DNA from 4 places in the Anaeromusa burkinensis DSM 3853 genome. Region 2 is predicted to be linked to each of the others. Evidence: riboswitches for the same ligand, from Rfam matches in the RefSeq annotation. Region 2 holds a riboswitch; each other region holds the start of a gene.

The links. A riboswitch is a leader RNA that binds a small molecule or an ion and turns the genes downstream of it on or off. The one in region 2 is predicted to bind S-adenosylmethionine.
Region 1: another riboswitch for S-adenosylmethionine. It lies ahead of C508_RS0112860 (trans-sulfuration enzyme family protein); the one in region 2 lies ahead of metK (methionine adenosyltransferase).
Region 3: another riboswitch for S-adenosylmethionine. It lies ahead of C508_RS0107835 (methionine ABC transporter ATP-binding protein); the one in region 2 lies ahead of metK (methionine adenosyltransferase).
Region 4: another riboswitch for S-adenosylmethionine. It lies ahead of C508_RS0105500 (pyridoxal phosphate-dependent aminotransferase); the one in region 2 lies ahead of metK (methionine adenosyltransferase).

Annotation. Positions count from the first base shown of each region.
Region 1 covers NZ_KB894599.1:14,564-19,615, reverse strand. The annotation lists gene C508_RS0112870 (trans-sulfuration enzyme family protein) at 1-770, opposite strand, end outside; gene C508_RS0112860 (trans-sulfuration enzyme family protein) at 987-2,141, opposite strand; SAM riboswitch class I at 2,342-2,445, opposite strand; gene C508_RS20390 (hypothetical protein) at 2,480-2,623, opposite strand; SAM riboswitch class I at 2,702-2,805, opposite strand; gene gluQRS (tRNA glutamyl-Q(34) synthetase GluQRS) at 3,106-4,053, shown strand; gene trpB (tryptophan synthase subunit beta) at 4,305-5,052, opposite strand, start outside.
Region 2 covers NZ_KB894591.1:110,887-115,938, forward strand. The annotation lists gene priA (primosomal protein N') at 1-1,536, opposite strand, end outside; gene metK (methionine adenosyltransferase) at 1,761-2,948, opposite strand; SAM riboswitch class I at 3,019-3,124, opposite strand; gene coaBC (bifunctional phosphopantothenoylcysteine decarboxylase/phosphopantothenate--cysteine ligase CoaBC) at 3,172-4,386, opposite strand; gene rpoZ (DNA-directed RNA polymerase subunit omega) at 4,401-4,607, opposite strand; gene gmk (guanylate kinase) at 4,604-5,052, opposite strand, start outside.
Region 3 covers NZ_KB894590.1:12,707-17,758, reverse strand. The annotation lists gene C508_RS0107855 (D-2-hydroxyacid dehydrogenase) at 1-845, shown strand, start outside; gene C508_RS0107850 (HD domain-containing protein) at 851-1,378, opposite strand; gene hisZ (ATP phosphoribosyltransferase regulatory subunit) at 1,384-2,571, opposite strand; gene C508_RS0107840 (YerC/YecD family TrpR-related protein) at 2,558-2,893, opposite strand; SAM riboswitch class I at 3,095-3,197, shown strand; gene C508_RS0107835 (methionine ABC transporter ATP-binding protein) at 3,281-4,345, shown strand; gene C508_RS0107830 (methionine ABC transporter permease) at 4,314-4,967, shown strand; gene C508_RS0107825 (MetQ/NlpA family ABC transporter substrate-binding protein) at 4,992-5,052, shown strand, end outside.
Region 4 covers NZ_KB894587.1:12,342-17,393, reverse strand. The annotation lists gene C508_RS17885 (glycoside hydrolase family 26 protein) at 1-807, opposite strand, end outside; gene C508_RS0105505 (asparaginase) at 963-1,958, shown strand; SAM riboswitch class I at 2,052-2,169, shown strand; gene C508_RS0105500 (pyridoxal phosphate-dependent aminotransferase) at 2,268-3,434, shown strand; gene C508_RS0105495 (MetQ/NlpA family ABC transporter substrate-binding protein) at 3,565-4,389, shown strand; gene larE (ATP-dependent sacrificial sulfur transferase LarE) at 4,450-5,052, shown strand, end outside.

The DNA of each region.
Region 1 (5,052 bases), on a different contig from region 2:
GCGGCTGATTTTTGCGCGGCTTCCAGGCGAACTTGCAGCGTGCGCAGGCCGCGCAAAGTCAGCCAACTGTCCTGCGGTCCCAGTACGGCGCCGAGACCATTTTGTAAGAGGTAGATGTCTTTGGCCAGCGCCTTGTCTTTGACAATAACCAGGCCTGCGATAACATCGCTGTGACCGGCGATGAATTTAGTAGCCGAGTGGACGACAATATCGGCGCCCAGCTCTAACGGTCGCTGCAGGAATGGGGTCATAAAGGTGTTGTCGACGATAACCAGCAGCTCGTGCTTTTTAGCCCAGGCGCAGGCGGCCTTCAGGTCGGTGATCGCCAGCAGCGGATTGGAAGGGGTTTCTAAATAAAGAGCTTTGGTAGTGGGGCGCAAAGACGCTTCCAACTGTGCATGGTCATTAGGGTCGATGAAGGAGTGCTCAATACCCCAACGCGGGCAGAGACGGGTCAACACGCGGTGCGTGCCGCCGTAGATATCTCTGGCTGCTAAGATGTGGTCGCCTTGAGAAAAGAGTAGCAGCGAGGCGCTGACGGCGGCGATGCCGGAAGCGAAAGCAAAAGCTCGGCTGCCTCCTTCTAGGTCGGCGGCTACGGTTTCCAGCGCTTGTCGTGTGGGATTGCCGCTGCGGGAGTATTCAAAAGGGGCGTTTTCTTCATAACGCTGGTCGAAGGTGGAAGTTTGAAATACAGGGACGCTGCTGGCCCCTAAACGTTCGTTAGCTGGCAGACCTGGGGCCAGCAAGCGGGTGGAAAAATCATGCATAAGAAGTCCTCCTTATAGCGACGTTGCTTTACTCGCATCTCACGCTAAACCGGTTCTTTTTCCGCCGGACATTGTCAGAAAGCCTCGGTATAGCGCCGCTATGCCTGCGTTTTCTTTCTCGTCTGGCGAAAAAACTCCTTGGTTTAGCGGCGTGCTCATGAAAGCAGCGGCGCCTTTGTTTTATAGTTCTTTGTAGTCCTCTATCGTACCCTCAAGTTACTCCGATTCTCTTGTTCGCTCCCCTAAGGCATGACCTAAGTCGGCGATGAGATCGTTAGCGTCTTCGATGCCGACGGACAGGCGAAGCAGGCGGTCAGAGATGCCTAAGCGTTCGCGGTCGGCGGCGGGAATGTCTGCATGGGTTTGTACGGCAGGGAAGGTAATCAGCGTTTCAACGCCTCCCAGGCTTTCGGCAAATTGGATGAGCTGGACATTGGCTAATATTTGGGGTACCAGTGTCGGGTCAGTTACTTCAAAGGACACCATGCCGCCGTAGCCGCTGGCCTGGCTTTCATGGATGGTATGGCCGTTGTGCAGCGGCAGGCCGGGGTAGAACACGCGGCTGACTTTGGGGTGTTCCAGCAGCCAGCGGGAAATGGCAAGGGCGTTGGCGTTGTGTTTTTCCATGCGCAGCGCTAACGTTTTTAAACTGCGTATGAGGAGCCAGCTGTCGCTGGGGCTGAGAATGGCGCCAGTAGCATTTTGCAGAAATCTTACTTTTTCGGCGAGCTCTGGTTCTTTGGCGACGATAACGCCGCACAGTAAGTCGTTGTGTCCTGCAAGGTATTTGGTACCGCTATGTACGACAAGGTCGGCGCCAAGTTCCAAGGGACGCTGGAAGTAGGGTGTCAAAAAAGTATTATCCACAATAAGCTGAAGGCTGTTATTTTGGCAAAACGAAGCCAAGGCCCGCAAATCAACAATGCGCAAGAGGGGGTTGGTAGGAGTTTCAATGAAGACGGCTTTGGTTTCAGGGCGAAGGGCTTGCCTGATGGCGTCTAGGGTGGTAGCGTCAACATAGGAGGCAGTCAAGCCAAAGCGGGACAGTACTTGCTCGAAAAGGCGGTAAGTGCCGCCGTAACAGTCCTCGACGACAATCAAATGGTCCCCATTTTTGTAGAGCATTAAAAGCGTGGTAATTGCTGCCAAACCGGAAGAGAAAGCACAGGCGCCAGCGCCTCCTTCAAGGCGAGCTAGTCCTTCTTCGAGAGCTTGCCTTGTCGGGTTGCCGCTGCGAGTGTAATCATAGCCAGTGCTTTCTCCCAAAGCAGGGTGGCGAAAAGACGCGGTTTGATAAATTGGGGTGCTCAACGCACCGGTACGGGGATCGGCTTTGCAGCCGATTTGAACAAGCTGTGAAGAAATATGCATGGTAGTCACTCCTTGTTATACTATTTTTTTTCGATTAAGCGCTTTGTAAAACTAACAATACTGCCGCCGCGGATGACGATAACAATTTCTTCTTCCTGCGAGGTCGGCTCACAAGGAGGCTTTGGCGTACTTGGATTCATGAAGGTCACCTCCGGAAAATAAAAAAAACAGGCCCCGAGACGAACGGGCCTGCCGTGCGTCTCTCATCTTTCAGGCAAGCTGCCTGCTGGAATTGGCACCAATGCAGTTTCCTGCCGGTTGCCGGGCGTCATCGGGCCAGTCCCTCAGCCTCTCTTGATAAGAGAACTTACATATGAAGTTAAAAAGTATGGTTTCTATTAGGTTCGGCTTGTTGGAAGAAACGAGCTGTCGCCGCTGCGGCTAGTGCAGGTAACAACCGAGCCGTCACTTAAAAACACCAACACCTGCTCTTCCTGACCATGGGCTTGTTCGGGTGAAAAAATAAATTCCTTTTGTTCCATGACGGCACCTCCTGTCAACTTCCGCAAAATAAAAAATCCTCTTCTCTGGAGAGAAAAGGGGTGCAAACAAATGCCCTCCTCTTATCTCCCAGGCGGCTAGCCTGCTGGAATTGGCACCACTGCATAATTCTGCCGGTTGCCGGGCGTCATCGGGCCAGTCCCTCAGCCTCTCTTGATAAGCGGTAAAACAACTATTTAATTTATAAAGAGAATACCATGGGTTTATTTGCGCGTCAAGAGTAAAATGGCTGCTTTGAAACAAAAATGCATAAAATAAGCGGTAAAACGCAACAAAGTGTCCGGTGGTCGATGCTAAATCGCGTTGTTGTTCCTTGCGAAAAGAAATATGTACTTCTTGAGGCTGCTTTGGTTTCTGCGTCCAAAGCTTGCGCAGCGGTTTTTCTTGCCAAGCGGCAGGATTGCAATGAGGCTGGCGCGAATCTTTTTCTTCAATAAATGATAGGGGATGGAGAGAAGTAGTTTTGTCAAAAACAATGAGAGGGCGTTTTGCCCCAAGTCCTACAGGTCAGATGCATTTGGGCAATGCCTGGACGGCGCTGCTGGCTTGGCTGCAAGTGCGAGCCGGAAAAGGCCAATTGGTGCTGCGTATGGAAGATTTGGACCCTGATCGTTCCAGAGCAGAGTATGTGGAGGGCTTAGAGAAGGATTTGCGTTGGCTGGGACTTGATTGGGAGGAAGGCGGCGATTTGGGCGGCGCCTATGGACCTTATGAGCAGGATAAACGGCGTGGTTTGTACGAGGAAGCGCTGCAGAGGCTGCGGCGGCAGGAATTGATTTATCCTTGTTATTGTACCCGAGCGGAGCTGGCGGCGTCCGCCCCGCACGGCGAAGACGGCGAGCGAATTTATCAAGGAACTTGTGCGGGTGGTGTTGCGGGAAGCAAGCTTACCAGGAAGCCTTCATTACGGCTGAAAGTACCAGAAGAAGAGATTGTTTTTGAAGATGGCGTATATGGCTTAGTGCGGCAAAATTTACGACAAGAGTGCGGCGACTTTGTCGTTCGCCGTTCTGATGGCGTTCATGCTTATCAGTTAGCAGTCGTGGTAGATGATGCGCTAATGGGTATTACCCATGTACTGCGCGGCGCGGATTTGCTGGCTTCTACGCCGAGACAGCTGTATTTATATCGCCTGTTGGGCTATGCTGCGCCCTTGTTCTCGCATGTGCCTCTTTTAGTGGATGAAAAGGGAGTGCGGCTGTCTAAACGACATGGCGCTTTGGCTGTGGCCGTCTTGCGAGAACGCGGCGTAAGAGCGGAGAAGATTATTGGACTATTGGCGTGGCTGGCCGGTTTGTTGCCTACGTTGGAAGAAGCGCAGCCGCAGGAGCTTGTTAACCTTTTTGACCTGAAAAAAATATCGCGCCAGGACATCATCGTTTCCGAGACGGCCTGGCGCTTCCTTCGCTAAGGAACTGCTGACTTATGAGCCCATGCCACGCTGGCTCTTTTTCCGCCTGACTGTGAAAAGGAAACCTCGAAATAGCGCCGCTATTCCCTCGGTCCCCTTTTCTGGCCAAACAAAAAAATTGCTCAGTGTGGCAGAGTGCTCAGTAAATCAGCAGCTCCTCCTATTGGTTTAAATTATATTTTCTTTTCAAAACTCGTAATCCTCAGTTGCACCCTCACTCTACTCCCTTTACTCCTGTTGGCTTTTATATCTTACATCCCTGTGATGGCGGCTACCTGGGCGGCGTCTTTGTCGCCGCGGCCGGAGAGATTGACGAGGAGCAGGTGCTCGGGGCCGTATTCTTTAGCGAGCTTGCAGGCTAAAGCCAGGGCATGAGAACTTTCCAGGGCGGGAATGATGCCTTCGGTGCGGCTCAGGAGGAAGAAAGCGTCCAGCGCTTCCTGGTCGGTGACAGCCTGGTAGTTGACGCGGCCGATATCTTTAAGATGGGCGTGTTCGGGTCCGACGCCGGGATAATCTAGGCCGGCGGAAATGGAATAGACCGGCAGAACTTCGTCTTTTTCGTCTTGCAGGACATAGCTGCGGAAACCGTGCAGGACGCCGGGGCGGCCTAGGGTGAGCGTGGCGGCGTGGTCGGGCGTGTTTACGCCTTTGCCTGCGGCTTCAGCGCCATAGATTTTTACGGATGGGTCTTCTAAGAAAGCGGCAAAAAGACCGATGGCGTTGCTGCCGCCGCCGACGCAGGCGACGATGCTGTCTGGCAGGCGCCCTGCGGTTTCCAGCATTTGCTGGCGAGCTTCGCGGCCGATGATTTCCTGAAAGTCGCGAACCATCAAGGGATATGGATGCGGACCGACGGCGGAGCCTAAAAGATAGAAAGTGTCTGTTAGATGTTCCACCCAGTATTCCAGTGCCGCATCGACAGCGTCCTTAAGGGTGCGCGTGCCACGAGTGACGGAAACGACTTCCGCGCCGAGGGCGCGCATGCGAAACACGTTT
Region 2 (5,052 bases):
GGTGGCGTAGCCGCGTCGATTCAAGAGGATAATAGCCTGCTCTTGCTGTGTTAAAGCCGCGTCTAGAGCGGCTCGCAGCTGACGCGAAAGAATTTTGCGATTTCCCATCTTTAACTCCTGCCGCATGTCCACAATCGTCACTTGCGGCAACGGAGCCGCAGTAGCCCGCTCCGGCAGCTCCAGCAACATTCCTTCTCGGCTTACAGCCCGCTCATACGTTTCCAGTGAAGGAGTTGCGCTGCCCAAAAGCAAGACCGCCCCTGTTTGGCGGCAGCGTTCCCGCGCTACGTCACGCGCATGGTATCTTGGCCGCTCCTCCTGTTTATAAGCGCCGTCATGCTCCTCATCCAGAATCACCAGCCCTAAGCGATGCGCCGGTGCAAAAACAGCCGAACGAGCGCCGATAATTACGCTGGCTTGACCGCTGTGAATACGGTCCCAAGCATCCAGCCTCTCTCCTTCGGAAAGACGGCTGTGCCATACAACAACCTGCTGTTCTCCAAGAACGGCGCGAAACCGCCGTACCAATTGTCCTGTCAAGCCAATTTCCGGCACTAGAACAATAGCCTGCTGTTTATTACACAGCACCTTGCGCACAGCTTCTAAATACACCCGCGTCTTACCGCTCCCGGTAACGCCAAAAAGCAAAAACTCCTGAGTCTCTTTCCCGTCCAATCCCTTGTCAAGCGCCGCCATCGCCTGCTGCTGCGCCTCGTTCAGCGGTTCTAGTTCGCTTGCGCCCTCGCTCAAATAGATGTCCTGACGATATACACGTCGTTCCTCGCGTCGAACCAGACCGGCATCTGTCAATGCTTTCAACACCCCTAGGCTAATACCGCTTTGAGCCAGTTGAGAACGCTGCAGAAAAGGATGCTCCCACAGCCACTGCAAAGCCGCCGCTTGGGCTTTCTTCCGTTCCAGTCCAAGCAGCGCCGATTGCCTTTCCTCCAAGGAAAGTTCTTGGGCCAACCAAATGGATTCGGTCTTCTCCTGGGTCCGCCGTCGTCCTTGCCAATAACTTTTCGCCAAACCCAGGCGACACCAGCGGCGTAAAATACGGATGCCGTCCTCTCCCGCCTGTTGGCAAAAGCCTTTTTCCGTCCAAGAACTTCGCTCTTTAAACAAATTCCAAAGCGCCAGCTCCGCCAAAGAAAACCCTTCCGGCTCCTCTTCACCGGCAAAATAAATCCGTTCTGTACGTACGCTGCGCTTGCCGGGCACAAAAAGGCGCAGCGCTTCGGCCAAAGTGCATAAATAATAGCGGCTAAGCCACTGAGCCGTGGACAAGGCCGCTTCATCAAACCAAGGCACTAGGTCCAGACAAGCGTTAATCTCTTTCCAGTTGCTTTCTTCTTCCTGCGAACAACTGCGCACCTGCCAAACAAAGCCTTCTTCCAGTCTGGCTCCAAAGGGAACCAGCACCCGACAGCCGCGCTGAACTTCTTCTTGTAACACATTAGGAATCGCATAGGTAAAAGGTTTTTCCACCCGCCTGGCGGCAATATTCACCAGTACATCCGCCACAACTGTTTCCATCAATTCATCCCTTTCACCCATTGTCGTTATATATCTAGTATAGTGGAAAGCGCCTGGAGATGCCATACAAAAAGCAGGAAGGATTGAACGAGAGTCGCATTCATAAACCCTTTCGCGTATTTCGTGTATTTCGCGGTTCGTTGTCGCCGTCACGATGTATATCTGACCAAGAAAAAACAGCCCTGACCGAGCAAAAAACTCGATCAAGGCTGTTCCTATTACTCTTACATTCCAGCGTCGCTGCGAATGGCAGCGGCTTTGTCTGTCTGCTCCCAAGGAAGCTCGACGTCGGTACGGCCAAAATGACCGTAGGCGGCTGTTTGGCGATACAAAGGACGACGCAGATCCAGCATTTTGATAATGCCCGCAGGCCGCAGATCAAAGTGCTTTTTAATCAGCTCTGCAATCAAGGTTTCCTCCACTTTGGCCGTGCCAAAGGTTTCCACCATGATCGATACCGGCTGAGCTACGCCAATGGCATAAGCCAGCTGAATTTCACATTTGTCCGCCAAACCGGCGGCTACGATGTTTTTAGCGACATACCGCGCTGCATAAGCACCGGAGCGATCTACCTTTGTCGGATCCTTGCCGGAGAATGCGCCGCCGCCATGACGAGCCATGCCGCCATAAGTATCAACGATGATTTTACGTCCCGTCAAGCCGGCGTCGCCCTGAGGGCCGCCCACCACAAAACGTCCGGTAGGATTAATATAATACTTGGTTTTATCATCCAAGAATTTTGCTGGCACTACCGGTTCAATGACATGCTTGCGCAAATCCGCTTCGATTTGCTCGCGCGTTACTTCCGGGCCATGCTGCGTGGAAATAACGATCGCGTCGATACGTACAGGCACGCCGTCTTCGTATTCCACAGTGACCTGGGTTTTGCCGTCAGGACGCAGATAGTCTACCACATCGGTCTTGCGAATTTCCGCCAGACGCCGTGATAGGCGATGCGCCAACGCAATCGGCAACGGCATGAATTCCGGAGTTTCGTTCGTAGCATAGCCGAACATCATCCCCTGGTCGCCTGCGCCAATAGCTTCCATTAAATCGGTATTGCCCTGTTTTGCCTCCAACGCCTCATTAACGCCCATGGCAATATCAGGCGACTGCTCGTCAATAGACACCATTACACCGCAAGTATCTCCATCAAAGCCGAACTTGGCGCGAGTATAGCCAATTTCCTTTACCGTCTCCCTGACAATATGCGGAATATCCACATAGCATGAGGTGGTGATTTCACCAACCACATGAACCAGGCCGGTCGTTACTAAGGTCTCGCAAGCCACACGAGCCTGCGGGTCCTTTTCCAGAATGGCGTCCAAAACAGCGTCGGATACTTGATCCGCCAGCTTATCCGGATGTCCTTCTGTTACTGATTCCGATGTAAATAATACTCGTTTCTTCAAGAATGCTTCGCCTCCTATTTTTCGACTAAAAAAGAAACCCTCCCGAAAAAGGGAGGGAACTTAGTCCTTACTCCCATCTCGCATCAACAGATGCAGGAATTGGCACCGTTTTGCCTTAATAGCAATGGTTGCCGCAGCTTCATCGGGCCAGTCCCTCAGCCAACTCTGGATGGTTTGCTTATGCATTTGTAGAGAAAATACAAATTAAATTATATAGACTGCATCAAGAAAAAGCAACTGTTTCAGCCAACATTTTTTCAAGCATATCCCATAAACGGGCTGCCACTTCCTCTTTAGACAGTTGCGGCCACTCCTCCATGGCGCCGTCACGACGCAATATCTTGACAATATTGGTATCGCTTTGAAAACCAGCGCCAGGCATAGTCACGTCATTAGCCACAATTAAATCCAAATTCTTCTTTTCTAGCTTTTCTCTGGCGTGAGTAAGAAGCTCTCGAGTTTCCGCCGCAAAGCCCACTAACAATTGGCTCTGTTTCTTTTCACCCAATTCTTTGAGAATATCAGGATTTTTCCTCAAAACCAACGTCAGTTGTTCATCATTCTTTTTAATTTTATGCTCCGCCGGATGCTCAACCGCATAGTCGGCCACAGCCGCCGCCTTGACTACCACCTGTACCTTTGGAAATTCACGCAGCACCGCTTCGCGCATCTGCGCCGCTGATTCCACATTGATTCGCGTTACCCCCGCAGGCGTCTCCAGCGCAACCGGACCAGAAACAAGAATAACCTCGGCCCCGCGACGCGCCGCCTGAGCGGCAATGGCATAACCCATCTTGCCGCTGGAGCGGTTGCCCAGATAGCGCACCGGATCAATAGGCTCTCTTGTACCGCCAGCCGTCACCAGCACCCGTACGCCTTGGAGACTTTTCTTTTCTCTCAGCACAGCCGCTGCCGCCTCGACAATTTCCACCGGCTCCGGCAAGCGCCCCGGGCCTTCGGTACCACAGGCCAGCTTGCCGCAGGCTGGCGGCAAAATAGAATACCCCAACTCCGCCAGCGTCCGCAGATTTTTCTGCACAATCGGATTAAGATACATATTGGTATTCATCGCTGGCGCCAGCAACACTGGAGCTTGCGTCGCCATAATGGTTGTTGAAAGCATATCATCAGCAATACCAGCAGCCAATTTGCCCAGAATATTAGCAGTAGCCGGCGCTACGATAAATAAATCCGCCGCCGTTGCTAACGCAATATGCTCCACATGCCAATTTTTAGGCTCATCCCACATGCTGACAACCACCGGCTGGCCGCTCAATTCCCGAAACGTCAACGGAGTCACAAACTCAGCAGCATGCTGCGTCATGATCACATGCACCGTCGCCATTTGCTTGCGCAGCCGACTGACAAGCTCCACCGCCTTATAAGCGGCAATGCCGCCGCACACGCCCACCACAACAGTCTTTCCTGTAAAAGGCATGGCAGTCGCCCCCTTTACTTGATTCCGTGTTTTGTCCGTTCATAGGTCACGCGGTCAGCGGCGATTTCCTCCAGCGCTACGGTAACTTGCTTTTTGGCGCGTCCTTCTAACGCTCCCGGTTCTTCATCCAGCAAGGTCCGAGCTCGTTTAGCCGCTAAAACTACCAGCGTATATTTGCTGTCCACTTTTGTCATCAATACATCTAAAGATGGTTTTATCATATCAATTCCCCCGTATGTGAAATATCTCCAAATTTTTGCATGCTTGCAATCAAGGCGGCGTTGCGCCGTACGCGACACTTTTCTGCCATCACAATTCCCTTAATTTTGGCAACGGCATCAGCCACTATGTCATTCACCAACACGTAGTCGTATTTAGAAGCCAAGGTCACTTCGTGCTCCGCCGCTTGCAAGCGGCGTTCAATTACGTCCGCTGTTTCCGTCCCCCGGCCGGCTATACGCCGCCGCAACTCGGTCAACGAAGGCGGCATCAAAAAGACAAAAACTCCATCCGGATAGCTTTCCTTTACCTGCAACGCGCCTTGCGTGTCAATCTCCAGCAAAACATCACTGCCTGCCTCTAAACGCTCCAACACGTAATTTCGCGGCGTGCCGTAATAATTTCCATATACTTCCGCCCATTCCAACAAGGCTTTTTCCTGGATCA
Region 3 (5,052 bases), on a different contig from region 2:
AAGCCAGCATCCACATGGACAAAGCGGACATTCTCCTGGCGTGGGGCTTTAATGACATTCGCCCGCTCTTTTTATCCGCTTCCCGTCTGCACTGGGTTCATTCTCTCAGCGCCGGCGTAGAAAAGCTGACCTTCGCGGAGATGCGTCGCAGCCAGTGCTTGCTTACCAACTCGCGGGGCATTCACGGCATCCCTGTTTCCGAGCACGTTTTGTCCATGATGCTTTCTTTTTCCCGCAGCCTGCCGGGATGCGCTAAAAATCAAGCAGCTCACCTTTGGAAACGCGTGTCCTGTGATGAGGTGCACGATAAAACCATTGGCATCTTAGGCTTGGGTAGCATTGGACGAGAAATTGCCAAAAAGGCAAAAGCGTTCAGCATGAATGTTCTGGCCATGAAAAGGGAAGAAACCTCTGAGCTTTTCGTTGACCAGCTTTATAAGCCTCATGAACTAATGGAAATGCTGCCACAATGCGATTTCGTCGTCGTCTCTCTGCCTTTGACGGAAGAAACCAAGGGCCTCCTAACGCTGGAACAGTTCCGCGCCATGAAATCTTCCGCTTATTTTATCAACATCGCCCGCGGTGAAGTACTTGTAGAAGCAGATTTAATTACCGCCCTGCAAGAAGGCTATATCCGCGGCGCCGGCTTGGACGTTTTTGCCCAGGAACCGTTGCCGACGGATTCGCCGCTTTGGGATATGCCTAATGTCATCATAACGCCCCATGTAGCCGCACTATCTCCCTACTACCTAGACCGCGCTATTAAATTGTTCGCCGACAATCTTACCCGGCTCATTCATGACCGGGAAATGTTTAACATTGTCGACAAGACGAAAGGGTATTAAACTTATCAATTTAAATCGTCGGCTTGCCGCAATAAGGTCAGCTCCGGAGGCTCCTCTGCTTCCGGAGCTTTATGATGCTTTTTTACCGCCTCTACCAATGCGGTTTCGCACCCTGCCGCTAAAAGCAGGCGCGCACTGCGTTCCGGATGGTGAAAATAGACATGAATGGCGTGTCGTAGGTTACGCAGCCTGCCCCCTCTGCCTTCACGCCCCCATTTGCGAATTCCCGGCGCTAGGCGATGCAGCAGCACCATGGCAATTTTATCCTGAGTGCTGACATCGCCTTTTATTTTGCCTACGTCATGTAGAAGCGCCAAACGAATGAGAAAACGCTCCTCTATATCCTTCCTGCCTACTGCAAGCCGCCTGGCGCTCCGTACTACACCCAAGCAATGATATTGATCCGGCAGGTTCATACCCCAAAACAGTTTTTGCTCCGCCTCATTTAAATAGGCTTGCACCAAATCCCGATCCTCATCGGTTATGACGGCATGGAGCGCCGCCCATACCTGCCGCACGCGCTGTTGCCACATAACAATCAATCTCCTGTAAAGTATTCCAGTCGCCCGCAGCAACGGCCCTCACAGCGTTGTTTCGCTTCAGTATGATTTTCCTCTTGCGCCGCCAGCTCGACCCTCAGCCCCTCCTGGCGCAAGCTTGTCGCCCGTTGAATCGCTTGCACCAAGCCTTTCTTTGCCCAAGAAATATATACATCGCTTTTCGCGGCGCAAACCTCCAGTTTTTGCCTTTGTCTCGCCAAGAGGACTCGTTCAATTCCCAAGGCAAAGCCGGTAGCCGGACAATCCTGCCCGTAAGCGCCCGCCAACTGGTCATAGCGTCCGCCGCCAAGCACCGGAAAACCAAGCCCTGGCGTGTACGCTTCAAAAACCATGCCTGTATAATAGGAGAAATTACGAAAAACTCCTAAATCAAAAACCACATGCTCCGCCACCCCATAATGCTCCAGCAAGGCGTAAATTTGGGCTAAATTATCGAGCGCCCGGCGGCTGACGTCATTATTCACTAAGCTGCGGGCTTCTTCCAGCAATTCTCGTTTGCCATGCAGCAAAGGAATCCGGCGTAAAAGCTGCTGCACTCCTGCAGAAATGCCACTGTCTGCGAGCAATTTTTCCAAACCGACTAAATCCCGGCTTGTTAAAGCCTGGCGAATTTCACGGCTTTGTTCTCCCTGCAAGCCAGCTTCCATTAAGAGACCATTGATAAAATCAACCTGTCCTAAGCTGATTTGAAAGGAACCCAATCCGGCATCCAACAGACTTTCCACTGCTAAAGCCACTACTTCGGCGTCCGCCGTAGCGCCGCCTTCACCCAAAAGTTCAACCCCTGCCTGGTAAAATTCGCATTGCCGTCCGGCCTGCGCCTCTTCATAGCGAAACACATTCGCTAAATAGCAAAGCCGCAGCGGAGCTTCCTGATCCTTCAGACGGGTAGCCGCCACTCTGGCAATGGGAGTGGTCATGTCCGGCCGCAAAGCTAAAAGACGATTATGACGGTCGAAGAACTTGTATAAATGCGCCTCAATCCCTTCGCTGCCAGCCTGCAAAGTTTCCATATACTCCATAGTAGGGGTAATGATCTCCTCATACCCCCAACGAGCAAACAAACGAATAAGGCTTTCCTCCACTTGTCGTTTTTGTCCTACTTCGCCCGGCAGGAAATCACGCATCCCATAGGGAATTTTAGGTACAAATTCATTTTTTCTCATGTATCTCTTCGTCTCCTTGCTCCGCCTCATTTTTGACTTCCATACGTTCTAAAATCAGCTTGTAGCCGTCAGCGCCGTAATGCAAACAACGCTTGACACGGCTGATCGTAGCGGTGCTGGCTCCGGTACGATCTACAATTTCATCATAGGTATGTTTTTTACGCAGCATCCGAGCTACTTCCAACCGCTGCGCCAGCGCCTTAAGCTCGCTAATTGTACAAATGTCTTCAAAGAGTTGATAACATTCTTCCACTGTTTCCAACTGCAATACTGCTTCACACAAATGGTCGGTAAGAACATCTTTCAACTTCGGATTTACCATTAGATTACCCCTTTCATCAACACATGAACATCTTATACATATTCTCTCTTTCCCTTCAAAGTCCTCCCTTCACTTCTTTTCTTCTTTAGTTTGTGAAAATATTTTTTTCTTGACAGCGCTCTAGACGCGTGCTAAAGTTATTCTCACGTAATCAATTGCATCCGTAAGCATTTGATTTTTAAGAACTGATAATTTCATATTTTTTCATCAAGAGCTGGCAGAGGGACGGGCCCGATGAAGCCGCGGCAACCATCACATAGGTGAACGGTGCCAATTCCTGCAGGATACGCCTGGCAGATGAAGAACTGAGTTGTACTCATGACGTCTCTTCGCTTGCCACGAAGAGATTTTTTGTATTTACATGCATTTGCAGAGAGGGGATTCACCATGATTCAGCTAGAAAACATCGAAAAAACCTATCCCGCTTCCAGCGGCTCCGACGCCGTTCACGCCTTGCGGGGCATCAGTCTCACCATTGAAGAGGGAGAGATTTTTGGAGTCATAGGCAAAAGCGGCGCTGGCAAGAGCACCCTTATTCGCTGCATCAATCTTCTGGAGCGGCCTACTGCCGGAACCGTTACTGTTAACGGCCAAGAACTGACTTCCTTTAATGAACAACAGCTCCGGGAAGCGCGCAAAAAAATCGGCATGATTTTTCAGCATTTCAATCTGCTTTCCTCCCGCACAGTATTTGAAAACATAGCCTTCCCCTTAGAGTTGGCTGGTGTCAGCAAAAAAGAAATCGAACAAAAAGTCAGCCGCCTCTTAGAGTTGGTCGAGCTCTCCGACAAGCGTGATCAATATCCGGCGCAACTTTCTGGCGGACAAAAACAGCGCGTAGGCATCGCTCGCGCACTGGCAAACCAGCCAACCGTGCTGCTTTGCGATGAAGCCACCTCCGCTCTAGACCCGCAGACCACCAAAGCCATTTTAGAGCTACTGAAAAATATTAACAAGCAACTTGGCCTGACCATTGTGCTCATCACGCACGAAATGCAAGTCATTAAAGAAATTTGCGACCGTGTCGCAGTCATTGAAAACGGCGTCATCAGCGAAGAAGGCCCTGTTTTGGATGTATTCACCCAGCCTAAAACCGATACAACAAGAGAATTCATTCGCACCATCATTAACCATGATCTGCCGGAAGTTCTCGCAGACGTGGCTTTCTCTTCTACCCCCTTGCCGGAAGGCAATCTGGTACTGCGCCTATCCTTCTTAGGGCAATCCGCCGAAGAGCCTGTTATCGCTACTTTGATTCGTCAGTATCAAGTCACGCCCAACATTCTCTACGGCAACATCGACCACATTCAAAGCACTCCCTATGGTACGCTCATTTTAGAACTGTCAGGCGCGCAAACAGATCTAGATGCGGCCTTAGCCTATTTGAAACAACGCAATCTTGGAATTGAGGTGATCGGCTATGTCTCAAGACATGCTTCTCTTGCTGGTTAAGTCTTTGGGAGAAACCACCTATATGGTAGCTTTTTCCTCCTTTGTCGCCGCTCTTTTCGGCATTCCCTTGGGTGTCATTTTAGTCACAACTGACAAAGGACACATCCTGGAAAATTTAGCTCTCTATCGCGTTTTAGGCGCTATTGTTAACGCTTGCCGTTCGGTTCCTTTTATTATTTTGATGGTAGCCATCATTCCTGTCACCCGTATGATCGCGGGAACCTCTATTGGCACTGACGCCGCGGTTGTGCCCTTAAGTTTGGCCGCCATTCCCTTTTTAGCTCGTATTGTAGAAACCGCTATTAAGGAAGTAGATTATGGATTGGTGGAAGCTGCGCAAGCTATGGGCGCGTCGCCGCTGGCCATCATTACCCGGGTGCTTTTACCAGAGTCTATGCCTTCCATCATTTCGGGATTAACCTTAATGGTCATTAGCCTTGTAGGCTATTCCGCCATGGCCGGCGCCATTGGAGGCGGCGGTCTGGGGGATTTGGCCATTCGCTATGGTTATCAGCGTTTTCGCGGTGATGTGATGTTGGCAACGGTTGTCGTTTTGGTCGCTCAGGTACAAATCATCCAATCCTGCGGCGATCTGATTGCAGCCAAGCTCAATAAAAAATAAGAAAATTTCAAGGAGGTAATTTCTATGAAAAAAAAATCTCTGCTTCTTCTGGTAGTTCTTCTCTCGTTGACCTTGGTTATTGCCG
Region 4 (5,052 bases), on a different contig from region 2:
CGTTTGATAACGAAGCAAGAAAGGAAATTTATGCTTAGTGCTTTCTTCAATGGCGTTTAGCGGGCGCAATACTTCCGGTGCGGAAGGCTCGAAAATGCCCCAGGTCCAGGTGCTGGAAGGAGAAAAGTAACGCTGCCAGAAGGCTTGCAATTCTTGATGGCTGAAGGCTTTGGCCGCAGAGTTGTCGCGCCGGAAAATGCCGGCATTACCTTCGCGGGAGATGCGCTGGAAGCTGCGCCGTACGGCATTTCCCCAATCGATGGGCTCTGTGGATTTGATGAGGATGGTATACACTTCGCTGCTGCCGGTGGCGATTTCCGCGCAGTAGTAGTGGTTGCGGTCCTGCGGCACTGCTTTTAAGGAGCGGCGCTGCCACTGCAGGATATGTACGAGACGGCCGGCGTCGTCGGTGATATAACTGTCTTGGAGCAGTTCATGGTCTTTAGTGTTATGTAAGAAGCGGTTGCCGTATTCCATGTATTCGCTGACCGTACTGCCTGTGTGGCGTAAGTCGTCCCGATAAATTTCAATTTTATGGGCCGGAGTCTGGAAAACGGTACGCACCGCGGAAAGGCTGATGTCAAGATTCATGCCGGCAGGAACCGACAGAGCGTAGCCGTTGGCGTAATCTTGATAACGCTGCCAGCCGTCGTTGGCGTCCTCGAGTGTTTTGTAGTCGTCCATTGCTTGACGGCTTGCCGGATCGGCTGCATAGCCGTTGATAAAATGCAGAGTTTCCGCCGCTGCGATTTGCGGTCCGAGAAAGGCGCTGCAAAGCAGCAATAAAATCAAAAAATAATGGCGCATGAAAAAACTCCCTTCATAACTATAAACTGATCTCTTCTAGTGTAGCGGGAAATAAAGACCGGCGCAATGAGTCTTTACGGAAGCGGGGGAGGCATGTATACTTTTAAGCAGAAAGAAATGAGCGGTTTGCTCTCTAGAGGCAGGAGGAAAAAACAATGAGTGAAGTTGTATTGCATTATACCCGGGCTGGCAAAGTGGAAAGCTTGCATCGGGCGGATATTGCTTTTGTGAATCTAAAAGGAGAACTTGTAGATGCTGTGGGTGACGCCAAGCGTCCCATGTTTTGGCGGTCCGCCGCGAAACCGTTTCAAGTGCTGCCTTTTGTCCGGGATGGCGGGGTGGAGCATTTTGGTCTGACCCAGGAGGAACTGGCTTTTTTGGTTTCTTCCCATAGCGGTGAAAAGGAACATGTGGCTTTGGCGCAAAGCGTTTTAGCTAAGGTGGGCTTGACGCCGGACGCGTTGGCTTGCGGCGCGGCCAAGCCTATGAGCGGCAAGGCGGCCACGGCGGTATTGCTGGCTGGCGAAAAGTTTCAGGCCGTCCATAACGCGTGCTCCGGCAAACACAGCGGTATGTTGGCCTTGGCTATGCTGCGGGGCTTGTCTATCGACGGCTATACGTTAGCAGAGCATGCGGTGCAGCAGGTGATGCATAAAGAGGTGGCTGCGGCGGTGGGGTTGCGGCAGGACGAGGTGGAGCTAGGCATTGACGGCTGTGGCGTGCCGGTTTTTTGGCTGCCTTTAGATCGCATGGCTTATGGGTATGCCCGCTTGGCTAAACCGGAAGGCGCTGGTTGGGGTTCGGATGAAGAGTCCATTACGGCCGTGCGTAATGCAATGGTAGCGTACCCGCATGCAGTGGCAGGAACCGGTCGTATTGATACGGTTCTTATGGAATTAACGAAAGGACGCCTTGTGGCCAAAATTGGTTCAGAAGCCGTCTATTGTTTAGCGGATACCCAGAGCGGTTTGGGAATGACCTTTAAAGTGGAGGACGGCTCCTACCGCAGCATCAATCCTATGGTTATCGGCGTGCTGAAAAGAGCGGGCCTTTTGACCAAGGAAGAAGAGGCTGCGCTTTGGGCTAAGTATCCGCCGGTGCTTAAAAATCACCGAGGAGATATTATCGGTACGATTGAGGTTCTTTTTTAATCCAGACAAAAATGATAAGAAAACTACGAATAGGCGGTTGACAGAGGATCTGTAGTCGTGATAGTATTGATTTCAACAACTCCATATAATTTCTTTTCATCATGAGTTGGCTGAGGGACTGGCCCTATGACGCCGCGGCAACCACATTTTCGTTTTTGAGCGGAAATGAACGGTGCCAATTCCTGCAGGGGGAAATCCTGGCAGATGAAGAGGGAGACGGCAACTTTATGAAACCGGGATCTCTTCGCTGCGCGAAGAGATCTTTTTTATTTAACTAGCTGAAAACAACTGAAGGAGACGATTAGTACCATGAGAAATTTTGCATCGTTGAAAGCCAAACAATTTACGGAATCCGTTATCCGCGAGATGTCCCGCGTGGCGGCGGCGCATGGCGCGATTAATTTGGCCCAAGGTTTTCCGGATTTTCCGGCGCCTCAAGAATTGAAGGAAGCGGCGCAGCGAGCCATTTTTGCAGACCATAATCAGTACGCCATTACTTGGGGCTCTAAGCCGCTGCGAGACGCCCTCGTCTGGAAGACACAGCGCGATTACGGCGTAACTTGGGACCCGGAGACGCAATTGACCGTTGTTTGTGGTTCTACCGAAGGCATGATTGCAACCTTGTTGGCAACCATCAATCCAGGGGAAGAAGTTATTGTTTTTGAACCGTTCTATGAAAATTATGGTGCTGATGTGGTGCTTTGCGGCGCCACTCCCCGCTATGTGACGCTGAAGGCGCCTGATTTTTCTTTTGATTTTGAGGAATTAGCGGCCGCTTTTAATGAGAAGACGCGCGCTATTATTATTAATACCCCCAATAATCCTACAGGCAAAGTGTTCAATAAAAAAGAGCTGGAATTTATTGCTGAATTGTGTCAGCGTTACGACTCTTTAGCGATCACTGATGAAATTTACGAGCACATTTTGTATGACAACGCAAAGCATGAACCCATTTGGACCTTGCCGGGCATGGCAGAGCGGACTATTGTCATCAACAGCGTCTCCAAAACCTACAGTGTTACTGGCTGGCGCATCGGCTTTGTAGCGGCGTCGGCGGAGCTGACAGCTTCGATTCGCAAAGTTCATGACTTCTTGACGGTAGGTGCTGCGGCGCCCCTGCAAATGGCAGTGGCCGAAGCAGTGCGCTTTGAGCCTCAATACTACGAAGAATTAGCGTCGTTTTACCGCGAACGCCGCGATTATTTGCTGAAGGTGCTGCAGGAGGTCGGCTTGGGTTGTGTACGGCCGGAAGGGGCGTACTACATTATGGCCGATATCCGGCCAATGGGCTGGGATGACGATGTGGCCTGCGCCTTCTATTTGGCGGAAAAGATTGGCGTAGCCGTAGTTCCAGGTTCCAGCTTCTATCGTCCAGACCAGCCGGACAGTCATACCTTCATTCGCTTCTGCTTCTGCAAAAAAATGGAGACCTTGGAAGCGGCGGCGCAGCGCCTGCGTCAGTGGCGCAAAAAATAGCAGTCAACGAATTTTAGGTGTCATCTTCCTGAACCATACCCAGGGCCCGGGCGTGAGAGGGGAATGAAACGGCCGGAAGTTCGCTGCCGATAGATAACAAAATCATGCGTAAACAGGGAGGAAGATCACAATGAATAAAAAATGGTTGAAATGGACCAGTGCAGCTCTGGGTGTTGTTTTGGCAGGAACTCTTTTGGCAGGATGCGGCGGCGCTTCTAAGCCGGCGGCAGATGCCAACAAACCGTTCCGAATTGGTGTGACCGCAGGTCCTCATGCGGAAATTATGGAAGAAGTTAAAAAGGTAGCCGCTAAAGACGGCCTAAATATCCAGATCGTGGAGTTTAACGATTATATTCAGCCCAATATTGCCTTGAATCAAGGGGAACTGGAAGCGAACAGCTATCAGCATCAGCCATTTTTGGACAATCAGATTCAAGAGAGAAAATATGCTTTGACCAGCGTGGCAAAAACAGTAATTTTCCCGATGGCGGCATATTCTAAGAAAGTGAAATCTGCTGCAGAACTGAAAGACGGCGCGATTGTAGCCATTCCCAACGACCCGACCAATGCGGGACGGGCGTTGCTGCTCTTGGAAAAACAGGGGCTGTTGAAGTTGAAAGAGGGCGCTGGCCTGAAAGCGACAGTGGCGGATGTTGTGGGAAATCCGAAAAACATTCAGTTGCGTGAACTGGAGGCCGCTCAGGTGCCTCGCTCCATGGAAGACGTCGATCTGGCAGTGATCAACACGAACTATGCGTTGGTGGCGGGTTTAGTTCCTACTAAAGATTCTTTGTTTATCGAAGACGGCAATTCTCCCTACGCCAATGTGATTGCCGTGCGTAGTCAGGATAAGGAGAATCCGGCTGTGCAAAAGCTGATCAAAGCCTATCAGTCTGAAGAAGTGAAAAAGTTTGTAGCAGAGCATTTCAAAGGCTCGGCTTTGGCGGCTTGGTAAAACGGTGCAATTTTCATGCGGCAGTTTCGAAGTAACGGTTTTCTAAAGGGGGCGTAATGAGTGAGCCAGACATTGAAAGAAAAAGAGGCGCGGCTTTTAGAGCTGCTGCGGCAGATGGGCAAGGTGGCGGTTGCCTTTTCCGGCGGCGTAGACAGTACGCTCTTGGCGGCGGCGGCGTACAAAGTGCTGGGGCGGCAGGCCTTGGCGGCTACGGCATCTTCGCCGTCTTTGCCGGAGTGGGAGCTTAATGACGCCAAGCGTATTGCCGAAGCGATTGGCGTGCGGCATGTGGTGCTGGAAACTCAGGAATTTTCTAAAGAGTCCTTTGTTGAAAATACTTCTTTGCGTTGTTATCATTGCAAAAAAGAGCGTTTTACAGCGCTTGTGGGCTGGTGCGAAGAGCAGAATATTCCTTGGGTTGTAGAGGGCAGCAATTTGGACGATGCCAGCGATTTTCGCCCGGGCATGAAAGCCATTGAAGAGCTGGCCGCTTCGGTAAAAAGTCCGCTTTGGGATGCAGGCTTTACCAAAGCCGATGTGCGGGCTCTTTCTAAGGAATGGGGTTTGCCTACCTGGAATAAACCCAGCGCAGCCTGCTTGGTATCGCGATTGGCCTATGGACTGCCGATTACGGCGGAACGGCTGAGTCAGGTAGATCAGGCG